Paraglaciecola sp. L3A3: one gene and its partner. The protein of the gene in region 2 interacts with the protein of the main gene of each other region in a pairwise test. Links are inferred from orthologs where the notes say so. Each region holds a gene or a part of one and is shown on either strand. Other genes may lie near its edges.

Evidence for each region.
Region 1: the proteins of srmB (region 2) and GQR87_RS06300 interact in binary tests that used the Escherichia coli proteins (3 or more experiments, as listed by UniProt). The link is inferred for Paraglaciecola sp. L3A3 from one-to-one orthologs.

The regions. Positions count from the first base shown.
Region 1 is NZ_CP047023.1:1,511,450-1,523,207, forward strand. The notes cover bases 5,468-8,438. They hold GQR87_RS06300 (bifunctional tRNA (adenosine(37)-C2)-methyltransferase TrmG/ribosomal RNA large subunit methyltransferase RlmN), read left to right. Parts: upstream 5,468-6,365; coding sequence 6,366-7,511; downstream 7,512-8,438. Other genes in these bases: ndk (nucleoside-diphosphate kinase), read left to right, coding at 5,793-6,224; pilW (type IV pilus biogenesis/stability protein PilW), read left to right, coding at 7,538-8,438. Also shown: ATP-dependent protease ATP-binding subunit ClpX, read left to right, coding at 1-83; lon (endopeptidase La), read left to right, coding at 279-2,645; GQR87_RS06285 (HU family DNA-binding protein), read left to right, coding at 2,883-3,155; GQR87_RS06290 (SurA N-terminal domain-containing protein), read left to right, coding at 3,393-5,270; more of pilW, read left to right, coding at 8,439-8,641; GQR87_RS06310 (RodZ domain-containing protein), read left to right, coding at 8,651-9,610; ispG (flavodoxin-dependent (E)-4-hydroxy-3-methylbut-2-enyl-diphosphate synthase), read left to right, coding at 9,631-10,749; hisS (histidine--tRNA ligase), read left to right, coding at 10,860-11,758.
Region 2 is NZ_CP047023.1:3,424,945-3,430,372, reverse strand. The notes cover bases 2,505-5,428. They hold srmB (ATP-dependent RNA helicase SrmB), read right to left. Parts: upstream 4,635-5,428; coding sequence 3,375-4,634; downstream 2,505-3,374. Other genes in these bases: rdgB (RdgB/HAM1 family non-canonical purine NTP pyrophosphatase), read right to left, coding at 2,743-3,375; hemW (radical SAM family heme chaperone HemW), read right to left, coding at 2,505-2,738. Also shown: GQR87_RS14215 (TatD family hydrolase), read left to right, coding at 1-115; GQR87_RS14210 (DNA alkylation repair protein), read left to right, coding at 148-897; GQR87_RS14205 (GNAT family N-acetyltransferase), read left to right, coding at 894-1,370; more of hemW, read right to left, coding at 1,578-2,504. UniProt on the Escherichia coli protein: DEAD-box RNA helicase involved in the assembly of the 50S ribosomal subunit at low temperature. Exhibits RNA-stimulated ATP hydrolysis and RNA unwinding activity. Acts before DeaD.

The DNA of each region.
Region 1 (11,758 bases), 1.9 Mb from region 2 along the record:
TAGACGAAACTGTTATCAGAGGTGAATCAAAACCCATATTGATTTATGAAAATAGTGTCGAGAAAAAAGCGGCTTCAGAATAAAACTTAAAATTTGCAAAAAAGGCTCGTTAGAGCCTTTTTTTATGTCTGTGATTACTGTTATCGAACGTTTCTTCATCAATTTAAATGGAAGATGGAATTTATTTACATTGTTTTACTGTTTTTGTTTGAACTTTACCTGCCCAGCCCCATATAGTTTACAAGATAAAATATAAATGACTTAGTACGAGACCTAGTATGACAGAAGAGCGAGAAAATCACGTAGAAATTCCAGTCTTGGCTTTACGTGATGTGGTAGTTTATCCACATATGGTAATCCCCCTATTTGTAGGTAGAGAAAAATCAATCCGCTGTCTTGAAGCTTCAATGGATAAAGACAAACAAATCTTCTTAGTAGCGCAAAAAGATGCTGGAGTTGATGAGCCTCAAGTAGATGATATTTTTTCTGTAGGTACACTCGCGACTATTTTACAGCTTCTTAAGTTACCTGATGGCACAGTAAAAGTGTTAGTCGAAGGCAATAAGCGCGGAGAAATTCAAGACTTCGTTAGCACTGAAGATTTTTTTATTGCCAATGTAAAAAGCTCAGTAGATAAAGAGTTACCAGAAGCGGAACAAGAAGTACTTATCCGCTCAGCTATTTCTCAGTTTGAAGGTTATGTCAAACTGAATAAAAAAATTCCACCTGAAGTGTTAACGTCGTTAAATGGTATAGAAGATGCTGCACGTCTTGCTGACACTATGGCCGCTCACATGCCATTAAAGTTAGCAGAAAAGCAAAAAGTATTAGAAATGCTTGCTATTAACGAACGTCTAGAATATTTAATGGCCTTGATGGAAAGTGAAATCGACTTATTACAAGTTGAGAAAAAAATCCGTACTCGCGTCAAAAAACAAATGGAAAAAAGCCAACGAGAGTATTATTTGAATGAGCAAATGAAAGCTATTCAAAAAGAACTGGGTGAAGGTGAAGATTCAGTTGATGAATTTGAAGGATTAAATCAAAAGATTGTTGATGCCAAAATGCCTGCTGAAGCTGAGAAAAAAGCTACTGCAGAGCTAAATAAATTAAAAATGATGTCTCCTATGTCTGCTGAAGCAACAGTGGTCCGTAGTTATATAGAATGGCTAACAAATGTACCTTGGGTCAAACGCAGTGCGGTAAAGAAAAATTTAGCTTTGGCTGACGAAGTATTAAATTCAGACCATTATGGTTTAGATAAAGTGAAAGAACGCATTATCGAATATTTAGCTGTGCAACAAAGAGTTAAAAAACTTAAAGGGCCTATTTTATGTCTTGTAGGTCCTCCAGGTGTAGGTAAAACTTCATTAGGACAATCTATTGCTAAAGCCACAGGACGTAAATATGTTCGTATGGCCTTAGGGGGGGTTAGAGACGAAGCTGAAATTCGTGGTCATAGACGCACATACATTGGTTCTATGCCAGGTAAAATGATTCAGAAAATGGCGAAAGTTGGTGTCAAGAATCCACTTTTCTTACTTGATGAAATAGACAAAATGTCTTCAGATATGCGTGGAGATCCGTCTTCTGCATTGTTAGAAGTTTTGGATCCTGAGCAGAATAGTACTTTTAGTGATCACTATCTCGAAGTGGATTACGATTTATCTGATGTAATGTTTGTGGCTACTTCTAACAGTATGGATATTCCAGGACCTTTATTAGATAGAATGGAAGTAATTCGTTTATCCGGTTATACAGAAGACGAAAAACTGAATATTGCCACTCGACACCTAATGGAAAAACAAATATCTCGTAACGGTCTAAAAGGTGGCGAGTTAATTATCGAAGAGAGTGCCGTTATTGGCATTATTCGTTATTACACTCGGGAAGCGGGTGTCCGTAACTTGGAAAGAGAAATTTCTAAAATTTGCCGTAAGGCTGTGAAAAATATCTTATTAGACAAGTCCGTAAAACAAGTTGTTGTGAATCAAGATAACTTGAAAGAATATTTAGGAGTACAGCGTTTCGACTATGGTAAAGCCGATAAAGAAAATCAAATTGGTCAAGTTACCGGTTTAGCTTGGACTCAAGTCGGCGGTGAATTACTGACTATTGAAACCACATCAGTGGTAGGTAAAGGTAAAACAACATTTACCGGTTCTCTTGGTAATGTTATGCAGGAATCTATACAAACGGCTATGACTGTTGTACGTAGTCGCGCTGAAAAGTTACGTATTAATACAGATTTTCATGAAAAAAGAGATATTCATGTGCATGTGCCTGAAGGTGCAACTCCAAAAGATGGCCCGAGTGCGGGTATTGCCATGTGTACAGCACTGATTTCTACATTGACGGGTAATCCTGTTAGATGTGAAGTGGCCATGACAGGTGAAATTACATTAAGAGGTGAAGTATTGCCAATTGGTGGATTAAAAGAAAAATTATTGGCTGCTCATCGTGGTGGAATTAAGACAGTAATCATTCCAAAAGACAACGAAAGAGACTTAGAAGAGATCCCTGACAACGTAAAACAGGACTTAAATATCCATCCTGTGCAATGGATTGACGAGGTCTTAGTCTTGGCTTTAGCTGAAAATCCGGAGAAATTTACTCCAGTTAAGACAAATAAGTCTAAAAAATAAGCATTTTAAGGTTTTTTTTTCTGATTTTTTTAGTTTTAGGGCTTCACTATGTAAAAAGATATGGTAGCCTTTGTTCCAGATTCGCTTAAGGCCTTGTCGCAAAAGGGATTGAGACGACTCATAAATGTTACATTTTTGTAAGTTGCTTGAATTTATGTTTCAAGCTTGATATAACAATCCGGCTTCGCATGTTGCGAGTCATTAGTATAATAAATAACACATGAAGGGGTTCATATTTTGAATAAGTCAGAACTTATTGATTCTATCGCTGCAAGTGCAGACATTTCTAAAGCTGCTGCTGGTCGTGCATTAGACGCACTAACAACTGCAGTTACTACAGCACTTAAAGATGGTGATCAAGTTGCGTTAGTTGGCTTCGGAACATTCTCCGTACGTGAACGTGCTGCTCGTAGTGGTCGTAATCCACAAACTGGTGAAACTATTCAAATTTCAGCAGCTAAAGTACCTTCTTTCAAAGCTGGTAAAGCATTGAAAGACGCTTGTAACTAAGTATTAGTCGAGTTTTTTTTAAAAGGCGATGATTTCATCGCCTTTTGTTTTTGTGAAACAAAAGTTTTTTTATACCGTTGAAAGATTTACCAGAATTCCTCATTCGCTAAACACTTTTTATTTGATAATAAACATTCTTAATAATATTACTTGTTTAGTATATAATCTCGCCCGTTTACGGCAGAGGTAACCTCTCAGCTTATCGAATAACCGCTCATTTGGAGTTTGGACTTAAGTATGTTGGAAAGAATTAGAGAAGGATCACAAGGCGTTTGGGCCATGGGGATCTTAGGATTAGTGATATTAAGTTTTATGTTTGCTGGTGTAGGTAGCTACATCAACTCTTCGGGGGCAACAGTTGCGGCGAATGTTAATGGCGAAGAAATCACTCTTGATGAACTTGAAAAAGCTTATCAAAACGAACGAGCTCGTATGGAACAGCAATACGGCGATGCCTTTGCAACTTTAACCAGCGATGCTGGTTATTTACAAAACTTTAGAAAAGGTATACTTGATCGCTTAATTGGTGAAAAGCTAATGGATCAAGCGGCTGATAATCTAGGTTTACGTGTGAGTGATGAGCAGATCAAAAAAGCTATCGTCAGTATGAATGAATTTCAAATTGACGGGAAATTTGATAATGACAGATATTTGGCGATTTTACGCCAAGCAGGATATCAGCCTAGTACGTTTAGAGATTATATGCGTGTTGATATGGTACGCAGACAACTTTCTCAATCTTTGATTGGTAGCGAATTTGCGTTGTTAAATGAAGCTCAGTTTGCGCATATGATACAACAACAAACTCGTGACTTACGATATGTGACTGTACCTGCAAGTAAGTTTAATGACAAAGTTGAAGTTTCTGAAGAGCAAATATCGACATATTATCAGGCTAATATTAGTCAGTTCGATACTGAAGAAAAAGTCAGCCTAGCTTATGTTGAGTTAACGCTTGAAGATCTGATGTCTGATGTAGTGGTCACTGAACAAGAATTATCTGACTATTATCAACAGAATATTAATGACTACCGTACATCTGAAGAACGCCAGGCATCGCATATTTTATTTGAAAGTAGCGAAGATGATGACTCTGTACTTGCATTAGCTGAATCAGTTTTGGCTAAAGTGGAAGATGGTGGTGACTTTGCTGAATTGGCTAAAGAATATTCTTCTGATACTTTCAGTGCTGAAAACGGTGGTGATTTAGGTTGGTTCGGTAAAGGCATTATGGATCCGGCTTTTGAAGAAGCTGCCTTTGAACTAAATGCTGCTGGGGATGTGAGTTCTGTAGTTAAGAGTTCTTTTGGTTATCACATTATTAAGTTAACTGATGTTAAGCCTGAGGAAGTAACTGCATTTGAAGATGTAAAAGATGAAGTAACGACTAAAGTCAAAACCAGTAAAGCGGAAGAAGAGTTTTATGCACTTCAGTTACGTATTGCTGAAGTGGCTTTCGAAATGCCTGATTCTTTAGAAGAAGTAGCAGCGGTTGCCAACAAGTCTATTCAGACCACTGATTTATTTACTCGTGTTGCCCCTCCACAAGTTGTGGCTAATCCTAAAGTGGTAGCCAGTGCTTTCAGTGATGAGTTAATCGCTGAAGGTGTCAACAGTGAAGTACTTGAGTTAGGGACTAACCACATTATGGTCGTTAGAGTCGCATCTCATGAAGAAGAGAGAACCAAAGCCCTTGATGAAGTTAACCAGCAAATAAAGTCAACCCTTTTGGCTGAAGGGGCTCAGCAAGCTGCTCGAGATTGGATTTTAGATGTTAAAACTCAACTGGCTAATAATGAAGATATTACCGCTAAGCTCGATTCTATGGAGTTAAGTTGGGAAGATAAAACTGCCGTAACTCGCAATGAAGCTGGTGTTTCTAGAAGTATAATAGAAGCGACTTTTAAACTAGCTGAAAACAAAACTGAAGTAGTGGATTTGATAACTGGCGATGTAAGTTTAGTACAATTAATGAAAGTGAATGAAGGTGAAGCTGCCGATAGTATGCAAATAACAAGCATACAGACTCAACTTGCTTCACTTAAAACACAAAACCTATATTCAGCTGTGATCGAATCATTACGAGCTGAAGCGGATATCGAAATATTACAATAAGAAGTAATAGAAATTTGCACAATAAAAAAGAGCGTTATCGCTCTTTTTTATTGTCAGAAGATTATGCTCATTTGACGATATTTATCTTTGAGTTATCCACAGCACAACCGTATAGAACACTGCAATAACGGTCGAAAATGCCAATATGTAGATATACCCCTGTTTACCTTGACCTAGAGTATAGCCTTGTAATTTTAGATACGCAGTCCAAATTAAACATAAAGCTAGCGGAAATAAAAACAACATTCTTAGCACAAAACGCCTCGTGTATTTCTTTGGTTTGTTAATAAATAAAGTCTAACAGAAAAATATAGGCTTTGTATTGGTGAAGTAGTTCTTAGCAGATCAAGAATATGACCTGACTAACGCATTTCTAACATGGTGTTCACCGTTCTCGGTAATTTTGCCATAATCCTCGGTTTTATTAGTCTTTTGCCTATTTATTGCATATAATCCGCGCGAAATTTTTAATGACTCATTTGTCGATGGGTTAACTTAGTATTTATAATTGGAGTTAAAAAGATGGCTTTAGAACGCACTTTTTCTATCATTAAGCCTGATGCCGTTGCTAAAAACGTTATCGGTGCTATTTATAATCGTTTTGAATCTGCAGGTTTAAAAATTGTTGCTTCTAAAATGGTGCATTTAAGTAAAGAAAAAGCTGAAGGTTTTTATGCTGAACACAGTGAACGTCCATTTTTCGGTGCGTTAGTTTCTTTTATGACTTCTGGCCCTGTAATGGTTCAAGTGTTAGAAGGCGAAAATGCAGTATTAAAAAATCGTGAAATCATGGGAGCAACTAACCCAGCAGAAGCACTAGCCGGCACATTACGTGCAGACTATGCTGAATCAATTGATGAAAACGCTTGTCACGGTTCTGATGCTCCAGCATCAGCTGCACGTGAAATAGCATATTTCTTTTCTGATGAAGAAATTTGCCCACGCACACGCTAAGTAAAGCAGTACAATAAGTAAAAGGGAGCTTCGGCTCCCTTTTGTGTTATCAGCTATTTGAATTATTTACCAAGATAACTCTGCATTGACCCACTAATCGGTTAAAATGAATACAGTGTTTTCTGACCATTGAGGTTTATTGTGACGTCCAAAGAAGTATCGCCCAAAACTGCAAAAATAAATTTACTTGATTTTAATCGTGCAGGTCTACGTGCCTATTTTAGTGAAATAGGTGAGAAGCCATTTAGAGCAGACCAAGTCATGAAGTGGATTTATCAGCAAGGCATTTCTGATTTCGAACAAATGACAAATCTTAATAAAGTGCTTAGAGCTAAACTCATCGCTAACTGCGAAGTGAAAGCGCCAGAAATTGCTTACCAACAAAATGCGACTGATGGCACCATTAAGTTTGCTTTGCGCTTAGAAGGTGGTCAAGAGGTAGAAACTGTTTGGATCCCTGATGGAGACAGAGCCACCCTATGTGTCTCCTCTCAAGTGGGCTGCGCACTTGAATGCACTTTTTGTTCCACTGCGCAACAAGGGTTCAATCGCAATCTAAAAGTGTCAGAAATTATTGGCCAAGTTTGGCGAGTGGCGGTGACTATTGGTTTAAATAACGATACTGCTAGAAGACCGATTACGAATGTCGTCATGATGGGCATGGGTGAACCTTTACTCAATGTCAAAAATGTCGTTCCTGCTATGGATTTGATGATGGATGACTTAGCTTTTGGTTTATCGAAACGTCGCGTAACCCTTAGTACTTCTGGAGTGGTACCCGCTCTTGATAAATTAGCTGATCAAATAGATGTCGCCTTAGCCATTTCGTTACATGCTCCTGATAATGAACTGCGTAATGAATTAGTTCCGGTTAATAAAAAATATCCAATTGAAATGTTTTTGGCCAGTGTTCGTGGTTATTTGGCTAAGTCTAATGCCAACTCAGGCAAAGTCACAGTTGAGTATGTGATGTTAAATGGTGTGAATGACAGTACAGACCAAGCTCACCAGCTAGCGAAAGTACTATCAGGCACACCCTGTAAAATCAACCTGATCCCATTTAATCCTTACCCGGGGTCACCGTATACCTGTTCTAGCAATTCACGTATTGACCGTTTTGCTAAAGTCTTGATGGAATATGGTTTAGTGGTAGTGGTTCGTCGTACTCGTGGAGATGATATTGATGCTGCTTGTGGTCAATTAGTAGGCGATGTGGTGGATAGAACAAAAAGAATCATGAAAAAAAGGCTGAAAGGGGAAAATATCTCAGTAAAAATGGCACAATAGATTTTTTTATGAGACAGCTACTTTTTATGTTAAGAATAAATTGCACGTTATTATTTATCGGTATGCTATTTGTTGGTTGCGCAGGACAAAATGGTTTGTACTCTGTCTCAGATGATTTTGATCAAAATAAAGCTGCACAAAATAGAATTTCTTTAGGTTTAACTTATCTTAGAAATGGTAATTATAGCCAAGCCAAATTTAACTTAGACAAAGCATTAGAGTTTGCTCCTAGATCTGCAGATGTGAATTATGCGATGGCCTATTACTACCAAAGAGTAGAGGAAATTGACAAGGCTGAAAACGCTTATCAATTTGCTATGGACTTAGAGCCAAAAAATGCCGATATCATCAATAGTTATGGGGCATTTTTGTGCGAAAATGGTAACTACCCCAAAGCGAAAGAGTATTTTTTAAAAGCGGTGAATACTAGTAATTATATTTCTAGTGCTGAAACCTACGAAAATTTGGCAATTTGTAGCCGTAGTTTAGGTTATCCTGAAGATGCAATTGGTTATTTACGCAGCGCCGTTAACCATCAACCTGGTAGAAGTAATAGCTTATATCTTCTGGTAGAAGCGCTGATTGATACACAGCAATGGCAAGAAGCCCGTGATGTATTAAGACGCTACGAACGAATAGCTCAAGTTAGTCCCGAAAGTTTGTTAATGGCGATTAAAATTGAAAAAGGCAGTAACAATTACGCTGCTGCGAAAGACTATACCGATATGTTGGTTAAGGTGTATCCAACACATCCAGAGGTGATAGCCTTATTAAAAGCAAAAGATCCTGTGGCTATGCAACCTAAAAAAGTGCAGAAAGTTTTAAAAATACAAAAGCCAACTAGTGATAAGCCTTTGCCATTGGTCGACACTGTTTCAGCAGCAAAGCAAGAAAGTGTTACGAATAAAGCTGATGTTGTGATTGCAGAAAACACACAGTCCAATATAGAATCTGAGAACAAACTACAAGCTAGCTATCATATTGTTGCCAAAGGAGAAAATTTGTACCGAATTTCTCTTATGTATAATATAAAAATGCAACGTTTGGTAGAATGGAATAATTTATCCAAGGCCTCTGCTATATACAATGGCATGAAATTAAGCCTTGTATCCCCTAATTCTGACGAGTAATGTAATAATATGAGCGAAGAACAAGTACCAGACAAAGAAGTAGTCATTATTGGGCCCGGTGAGATTTTAAGAAAGGCGAGAGAGGCGGTTAATTTAACCCCAGATGATATCGCCTTAAAAATTCGTTTAAAAAAGACATTAATCGAAGAGCTTGAACAAGACAATTATGACATTAATATTTCGCTAACTTTTATTAAAGGTTACCTGAAGCTTTATGCTAAACAGGTTAATGTACCTGAAGCAGAAATTGTTGCTGCATTTGAAGCTTTAAATACTCAGAAAAAAGAGCCTGCAAAACTACAAAGTTTCTCTCGTCGCTTTAACCATCAAGCTAACGATGACAAATTAATGTTAGTCACTTATTTAATTGTGGCTGCCGTGATTGCTCTAGCTGTGGTTTGGTGGTTCCAACAAAGTGAAACTGAAATAAGTCTGTTTTCTGAAAATACTGTAACAATTGAGCAGGAAACCGATAACGTATCTTTAAAACCTTATTCTCAATCCAGCTCAACTGCAGAATTGACTGATGTCGAGTCAGAGATTTCTGTTGATGAATTAAGCTTGCCACCTGTCATTGAGCAAACTGAAGATACTATTACTGAACAAGTTGAAGCCGTTGGATCTAGCTTGGAGGATACACAGAATGACAATGGCGCCACTGTTTCCACAGAATTAACCAATACCCTTGATCCTATTGCAAGCCAAGTTCCGGTAACCGAAGCCCCTATTGAGTTAGTCTTTGAATTTTTAGACAACTGCTGGACTAATATATCGGATGCAACAGGTGAAGATATTGCCTACGGAGTAAAAACCAAAGGCAGGATCATGACTATCACGGGTATACCGCCTTTTGTTGTTACTTTAGGTGCGCCAGAAGTAGTGAAAATTTCTTATGATGGACAGCCTGTGGATATGTCATTCATAGTGCCAGGGCGCAGTGCCAAGTTCGAATTACCTTTATCTGAATAATCTAGAGTTAAAATATTACCATGTTTGCAGATTCTCCTATTAAACGTCGTGCCTCAAAACGCATATATGTAGGCAATGTTCCTATTGGTGATGGTGCGCCTATTGCCGTGCAATCTATGACCAACACTCTGACTACTGATGTTGCAGCAACTGTTGCCCAAATTAAAAGAATTCAAGCTGTGGGCGGTGATCTAGTAAGAGTCTCAGTGCCAACTATGGATGCAGCAGAAGCGTTTAAATTAATTAAACAACAAGTTAGCATTCCACTGATTGCAGATATTCATTTTGATTATCGTATCGCCCTAAAAGTGGCTGAGTACGGGGTTGATTGTTTACGTATTAACCCAGGCAATATTGGCTCTATGGAAAGAGTTAGAGCGGTCGTTGATTGTGCCCGTGATAAAAATATTCCAATTCGTATTGGGGTGAATGGTGGCTCTTTGGAAAAAGAAATTCAGGAAAAATACACTGAACCCACTCCAGCTGCTTTGGTTGAATCAGCTATGCGCCACGTGGATATTCTAGACAAGCTTAATTTTGATCAGTTTAAAGTCAGTGTTAAAGCTTCTGATGTTTTTTTAGCGGTAGGGGCATACCGAGAATTAGCTAAACAAATTGAACAACCCTTGCACTTAGGCATTACTGAAGCCGGCGGTATACGTGCTGGCGCAGTAAAAAGCTCTGTCGGTTTAGGTATGTTATTAGCCGAGGGCATAGGTGATACAATTCGTATTTCTTTGGCTGCCGATCCGGTGGAAGAAATCAAAGTGGGTTTTGATATTTTAAAATCCCTGAGAATTCGTTCTAGAGGCATTAATTTTATTGCTTGTCCAAGTTGCTCTCGTCAGGAATTTGATGTGATCAGTACAGTCAATGCATTAGAACAAAGATTAGAAGATTTATTAACACCCATGGATGTGTCGATTATTGGTTGTGTGGTGAATGGACCGGGAGAAGCTGAGGTTTCTGATTTAGGCTTAACCGGTGCTCGTAATATGAGTGGCTTTTATTTAGACGGTAAACGTCAGAAAGAACGATTATCTAATGATGATCTGGTTGATCAGTTAGAAAAACGGATCAGAGCCAAGGCCAGTCAGATTGATGCGGGCAATAAAATAGCCATTAAGCAGTTAAGTTAAGGCTTATGCTTATTTAGCTAGGTTATTTCCTAACCAGTGTTTTACGTTTTAGCACAAAGCCCCTATAATGCGGGGCTTTTTTTAATTATTGCAATAAGAGATTACAGTTAGTGTCGAAACAAATTCAGGCAATTCGCGGAATGAACGACTGCTTACCTACAGAAACAAGTCTGTGGCAGTACGTTGAATCCACTGCGCGCCAAGTCGTCGCCAGTTATGGTTATCAAGAAATACGTACCCCTATTGTTGAAAGTACCGACTTATTTAAACGGTCAATCGGTGAAGTCACTGACATAGTCGAAAAAGAAATGTATACCTTTGCCGATCGTAATGAGGATAGTTTAACTTTACGTCCAGAAGGTACTGCAAGTGTTGTCCGTGCGGGTAACGAACATGGTTTGTTATATAATCAGCAGCAACGTTTATGGTATATGGGACAAATGTTTAGGCATGAACGCCCACAAAAAGGTCGTTATCGTCAATTTCATCAGTTCGGGGTTGAGGTATTTGGTCTTGAAGGGCCAGATATAGATGCTGAAGTTATTTTATTAAGTGCCCGTTTGTGGAAAATGTTTGGTATTACTGAACATGTCACCTTAGAAATCAACTCTTTGGGTTCTGCTGAAGCAAGAGCTGCTTATAAAGAACAATTAGTGACCTTCTTAAAAACCAAACAAGCTGATTTAGATGAAGATAGTTTAAGACGTTTAGAGTCTAATCCCTTACGTGTTTTAGATAGTAAAAACCCACAAGTTCAAGCAGCCATAGTGGGGGCGCCTAAACTGATTGATTGTTTAGACGAAGACTCGACAAAACATTTTCAAGGTTTATGTGAACGATTAGACAAGTTAGGTATCCAATATCGAGTTAACCCGTCTTTGGTACGTGGTTTAGATTATTATAATCGTACTGTTTTTGAATGGGTAACCGACAGCCTTGGCTCTCAAGGGACTGTTTGTGCTGGTGGGCGTTATGATGGTTTAGTGCAACAGTTAGGCGGAAAAGGTAC
Region 2 (5,428 bases):
ATATTTAGTTGATATTGTGCAAAGTTTGCAACAAATAAGAACTGAATCGGCAGAACAGTTAACAGCAGCTTGTTTACACAATACCTTAGATGTATTACGTAACATTACAGCTTAGGCATTAATCAAAGTCTTTAAAATTGGAGTGTTATGTCAACCTCTGCTCACATTATCTTACAGCTTAAACAGCAACTGATTACTGTTAGTACCCCAGAAAAAGCAGAATCCGTAAGACGATATTTCCCTCATGGTATTCACTGTCTTGGCGCTAACGCCGTGGATATTAAAAATATCATCAAACAGTTTCATCTGGATAACTCCCAGGTAAGTCCTGAACAAGTATTAGTCATCAGTGAAGACTTATTGCAACAAGCTACTTATAGTGAAGAAGTGATGGTGGCCTACGGATTAATTAATAAATTTGTCAACAAACACTATGATGACAACTTGCTACTAAGGTTTGAATTTTGGTTAGAGCACTATGCCAATAACTGGGCATTAGTAGATGACTTGTGTATGAAAACCTTGTTTAAATTTTTGCTGGCTCGACCTCATTTAATTGAACACACGCAAAAGTGGGCCTATTCAGATGTGTCATGGTGTCGACGTGGCAGTAACGTAGCTTGGGTTAAGTTTATTAAGCGGCCAATGGGCAAGTCGGTTTATTTTTTAGATAAAAATTTAGTCTTCAAAAGTTGTGATCTATTGATTACTGATGCAGATGAATTTGTGCAAAAAAGTGTTGGCTGGTTACTTAAGGTGACTGCTATTCATGATCCAGATGATGTAGTGAAATACTTACAATTGAATTATCAAAATATGCAAAAATCGACTATTCGTTATGCCTTAGAAAAAATCGATAAAAAGCTTAGACTACTTTTACTAAAGGATTTTAGATGAGCAGACAATATGACTTTAGGCTGGCTACTTTAGATGATGCAGCTGTGATTGCTGAATTGGTTTGTGCTCTCACCCAAGAGATTACTGCCGCTACGGGGGCCGAGCTGGTGGAACAGGTGAAACAAACTAGTGAACTTTGTGAAAAACTCATGGCACAAGGTGAATATGCAGCTTTTTTGGCATTAGCTGGGCAAGAGGTGGTGGCGATTGCTACTTTTACTGAAACCTATGCATTATATGCCGGTGGTAAAATGGGCGTTATCCAAGAATGTTATGTACGTCCTGAATATCGCGGCACTAAAATTGGTGCGCAGCTTTTAACGAAAGTAAAGCTATATGGTAAACAACAAGCCTGGGCCTGTATTGAGTTATGTACCCCACCTTTGCCTGCGTTTTCTCGCACTGTAGAGTTTTATCAACAAAATGGCCTAGTACCAGTAGGCGGCCGCAAAATGCGAGAAATGCTGGAGTAATAGCAAAAATGCAGCATACAGCAGACTAATCAGAATAAAACAGCATAATGCAGATCAAAGCTGAGAGGGGCAGAATGACCAGCGAAAAATAGTAGCTATTTAAGAGCCAAAACAAAAGAATGGATTCCTGCTAACAACTTGTTTTTCTCTGTGACAAATGCTGTTGTCTTTTTCTATTCACTAGTCCCTATCTATTATTTACTGCTTCTACACCATCATCTCCAAAAGAGTATTCAGGTAACGTCGGCCCAAGGCTGTTACTTGCCAGTACTCTGCAGTCTCAGTAATTAAACCTTTTTTTATCGCACTTTGTAGATTTGCTAAGGTATTTTTATCTAATGCTAATCCTGTGAATTTTTGGTAATCAGCTTTAGGGCAGGGTTCAACTAAACGAAATCGATTCATAAAAAATTCGAAGGGTAATTCGTCTGTGAGTACAGCTCTCTTTTCGCTTAAATATGGGCGAGTTAAATCCATATAGCCTTTAGGATGTTTAACCTTAACCGTGCGAATAATTTGCTGTTCATCGACTAGGGTGATTTTTCCGTGAGCGCCACAACCTATGCCTATGTAATCACCAAAACGCCAATAGTTGAGATTATGTTGGCATTGATTACCCGGTAAGCTGTACGCAGAAATTTCGTACTGTACGTAACCTGCTGCTTGTAATAATTCATCACCTTGTTCCTGAATATCCCATAACAATTCGTCTTCAGGCAACTTGGGAGGCTTAGAGTGAAATTGAGTATTTGGTTCTATGGTTAACTGATACCAAGACAAATGTGGTGGTGTTTGTTGAATAGCTTGGCCTAAATCGAACAGTGCATCGCTTAATGACTGCTTAGGTAAACCGTGCATAAGATCTAAATTGAAACTGTTCAAACCGATTTTTTTAGCCAAAGTCGCTGCGGTTAAGGCTTGTTGATCATCATGAATACGGCCTAAGTCTTTGAGTTTGTCAGCTTGAAAACTTTGTACTCCAATGGAGATACGATTCACTCCAGCGCTCACATAGTCGGCAAACCTTTGGCTTTCAACTGTGCCAGGATTGGCTTCCATAGTGACCTCAGCATCTTTGGCTAAGTTGACTCGTTGTTTTACCCCATCCAATAATGATTTAATGGCTTGGGCTGAAAATAAGCTTGGGGTGCCACCGCCAATAAAAATACTGTGGATAGGTCTGTAGCCCACTAAATTAGCATCTTGTTCTAAGTCATCTAGTAGATGGCTGACGTACTCGGTTTCTGGTAGAACCTGTTCTTTTTGGCCGTGGGAGTTAAAGTCGCAATATGGACATTTTTGCACACACCAAGGGATATGAATGTATAAGGATAGTGGTGGCAGAGTTAAATCTAGCTGTGATGACAAGTTCTTATCCGAGTAAATTTTTAAGTTGTACCACTAGTTGCTGTAATGCTTGACCACGGTGACTTAAGGCATTTTTTTGTTCTTTAGTGAGTTGTGCAGAGCTACAGTTTTTTTCTGCGACCCAAAACACCGGATCGTAACCGAAGCCATTTTCGCCATGTTGGACTGTAGTGATTTCACCAGCCCATTCACCTTGACAAATAATGGGGGTGGGATCGTCTGAGTGACGCATAAAAACTAATACACATAAAAACCTTGCCTGGCGTTTACCTGCTGGTACATCTGCCATTTCCGTGAGTAACTTAACAATATTAGACTGATCGGTGACTTCTTTGTCTGTTGTTGGGTCATAGGAATACCGAGCTGAATATACGCCCGGTGCACCACCTAAAGCGTTAACCGCTAAACCAGAATCATCAGCAATGGCTGGTAACCCTGTGATTTTAGCGGCATGCCTAGCTTTGATTATGGCGTTTTCTACAAAAGTACTACCGGTTTCTGCTACTTCGCTGACATTGAATTCGCTTTGTGCCAGCACATCCATACCTAAATCAGCCAGCATACTGCTTAATTCTTTGACTTTACCTTGGTTGCCTGTAGCGAGTACTAGTTTGTTCAATGCTAGCTCTATTGCCATTACGCTTTTTTACCTCTGCCTTTTTTCTTGTTCTTTTTACTGGTGGCGGTTTTTTTAGCTTTTAATGCTGCTTTTTTAGTTTTTGTACTGATTTTCTTTTTAGTTGGTGGTTTCGCTTCTTTATTTTGTGGGCGAAGTTCAGCAATGACACGACGTTTTAAAGGTTGTTCTGTGTATCTTTCGATTTTAGGCACAATGGCGATATCGTGAGCCTCGACTAAAGAAATAGCGGTGCCTTTGTTACCTGCACGACCAGTGCGGCCAATTCTATGTACGTATACATCTGCAGTACGTGGCATATCGTAATTAATGACATGGCTTATGTTGTCTACGTCGATTCCACGGGCAGCGACATCGGTTGCCACTAATATTTTCACTTCGCCGCTACGAAAACGTTCCATGGCTGCATTACGTTTATCTTGGGGCATTTCACCTTGTAACCAACCACAAGGGATTTCAGCTGAATTAAGCTGACCTACTAAAGTCGCTAAACGCTCACGGGTTTTGACAAACACTATGGCTGTTTCAACTTGATTGCTAAGTATATGGATTAATAAGGCCAATTTATGATTGGCGTTATCAGCCAAGTGGATCCATTGATGGATCACACCTTTTTCTTTACGACTTGAGTCTGCCTCTAGTTCAACAGGATCATTTAATAATTCTTTAGAAAAACGGGCAATACCAGAACCTTCCAAAGTGGCCGAAAACAACATAGTTTGTTTACGCCATCTAGCTTCACCAGCAATTTGATTCACCACCGCTGAGAAGCCCATGTCTAACATGCGATCAGCTTCGTCTAAAATCAGGCATTCAATATCGCGGCAATCAAAACTTTCTGTTTCGATATGTTCAAATAAGCGACCTGGAGTGGCAACAAGAATATCCAGATTTTTTTCCAATAAATCACGATCTGTACCGTAATTAATGCCACCGGTGATCACGCCACAATTAATATGGGGAATATATTTACAAATGAGTTTAGCTTGTTCAAAAATTTGTAAGGCTAACTCTCTGGTTGGCGTTAAGATTAAAACCCGTGTAGAGCCTGGCTGGCGTCTTGGATAATCTAATAAAAACTGACAAACGGGTAATAAAAACGCAGCCGTTTTACCTGTGCCTGTTGGTGCAGAGGCTAATATATCTCTACCATTCATGGCTTCTGGTATCACTAGTGATTGAATACTAGTAGGGGTTTTATAACCCATATCCACTACTGCGTGGACTAAGTCGTCATCTAATTCTAACTGTTCGAACATGTAAACTGCCTAAGCGTTATTTATTGAGCATTCTATTGGTGCGGATTATAAAGGAGATAGTAGATAGTAGATAGAGGATAAAAGTAGTAGATAAGAAATAGTGAATAGGATATAGGAAAAATTTTAACTGCAAAAAGCGCCGAAAGTACAGCGTTTTGGGGGTATTCAATTTGTTTTATCTATCTTCTCGCACGAAGCAGTATGTCGTTTTAGTCCTATGCCGTTTACTTGTCTGTCATGGTCATCGATAAAAACCTCATTTCTCGTAAAAAATGACAACTAAAATCTAGAAAATAGCTACGTCCGCTTACTTGTTATCTTCGCAACTGCGGAGTTTGTTGGAAATAGTAAGCAATATTGATTTTTTGCAAGCTATTTTAGCTTTCAAAATCAAAGTGATCGGCTTAAGACCAAAAGAATGGATTCCTGCTAACGACATGCAGGAATGACGGAGTTGTTGAGTTTTTTGAGCCTCGTTATTTACTATCTACTATCTCCTGCTTTTACCTTTTGTAGATCGTCCATTTATGGCGTCTGTTGTTTGAATTTGACGGGCTAAAGCCACGACCTACATCGCTTTTATCTTTTCTGCTTCATTCAGCGCCATTCTGATTTAGTCTGATTCATGCTGCTTTTCTTCTTTTGTAGGTCGTCCATTTATGGCGTCTGTTGTTTGAATTTGACGGGCTAAAGCCACGACCTACATCGCTTTATCTTTTCTGCTTCATTCAGCACCATTCTGATTTAGGCTGCTTAATGCTGCTCTTTTTTTGTAGGTCGTCCATTTATGGCGT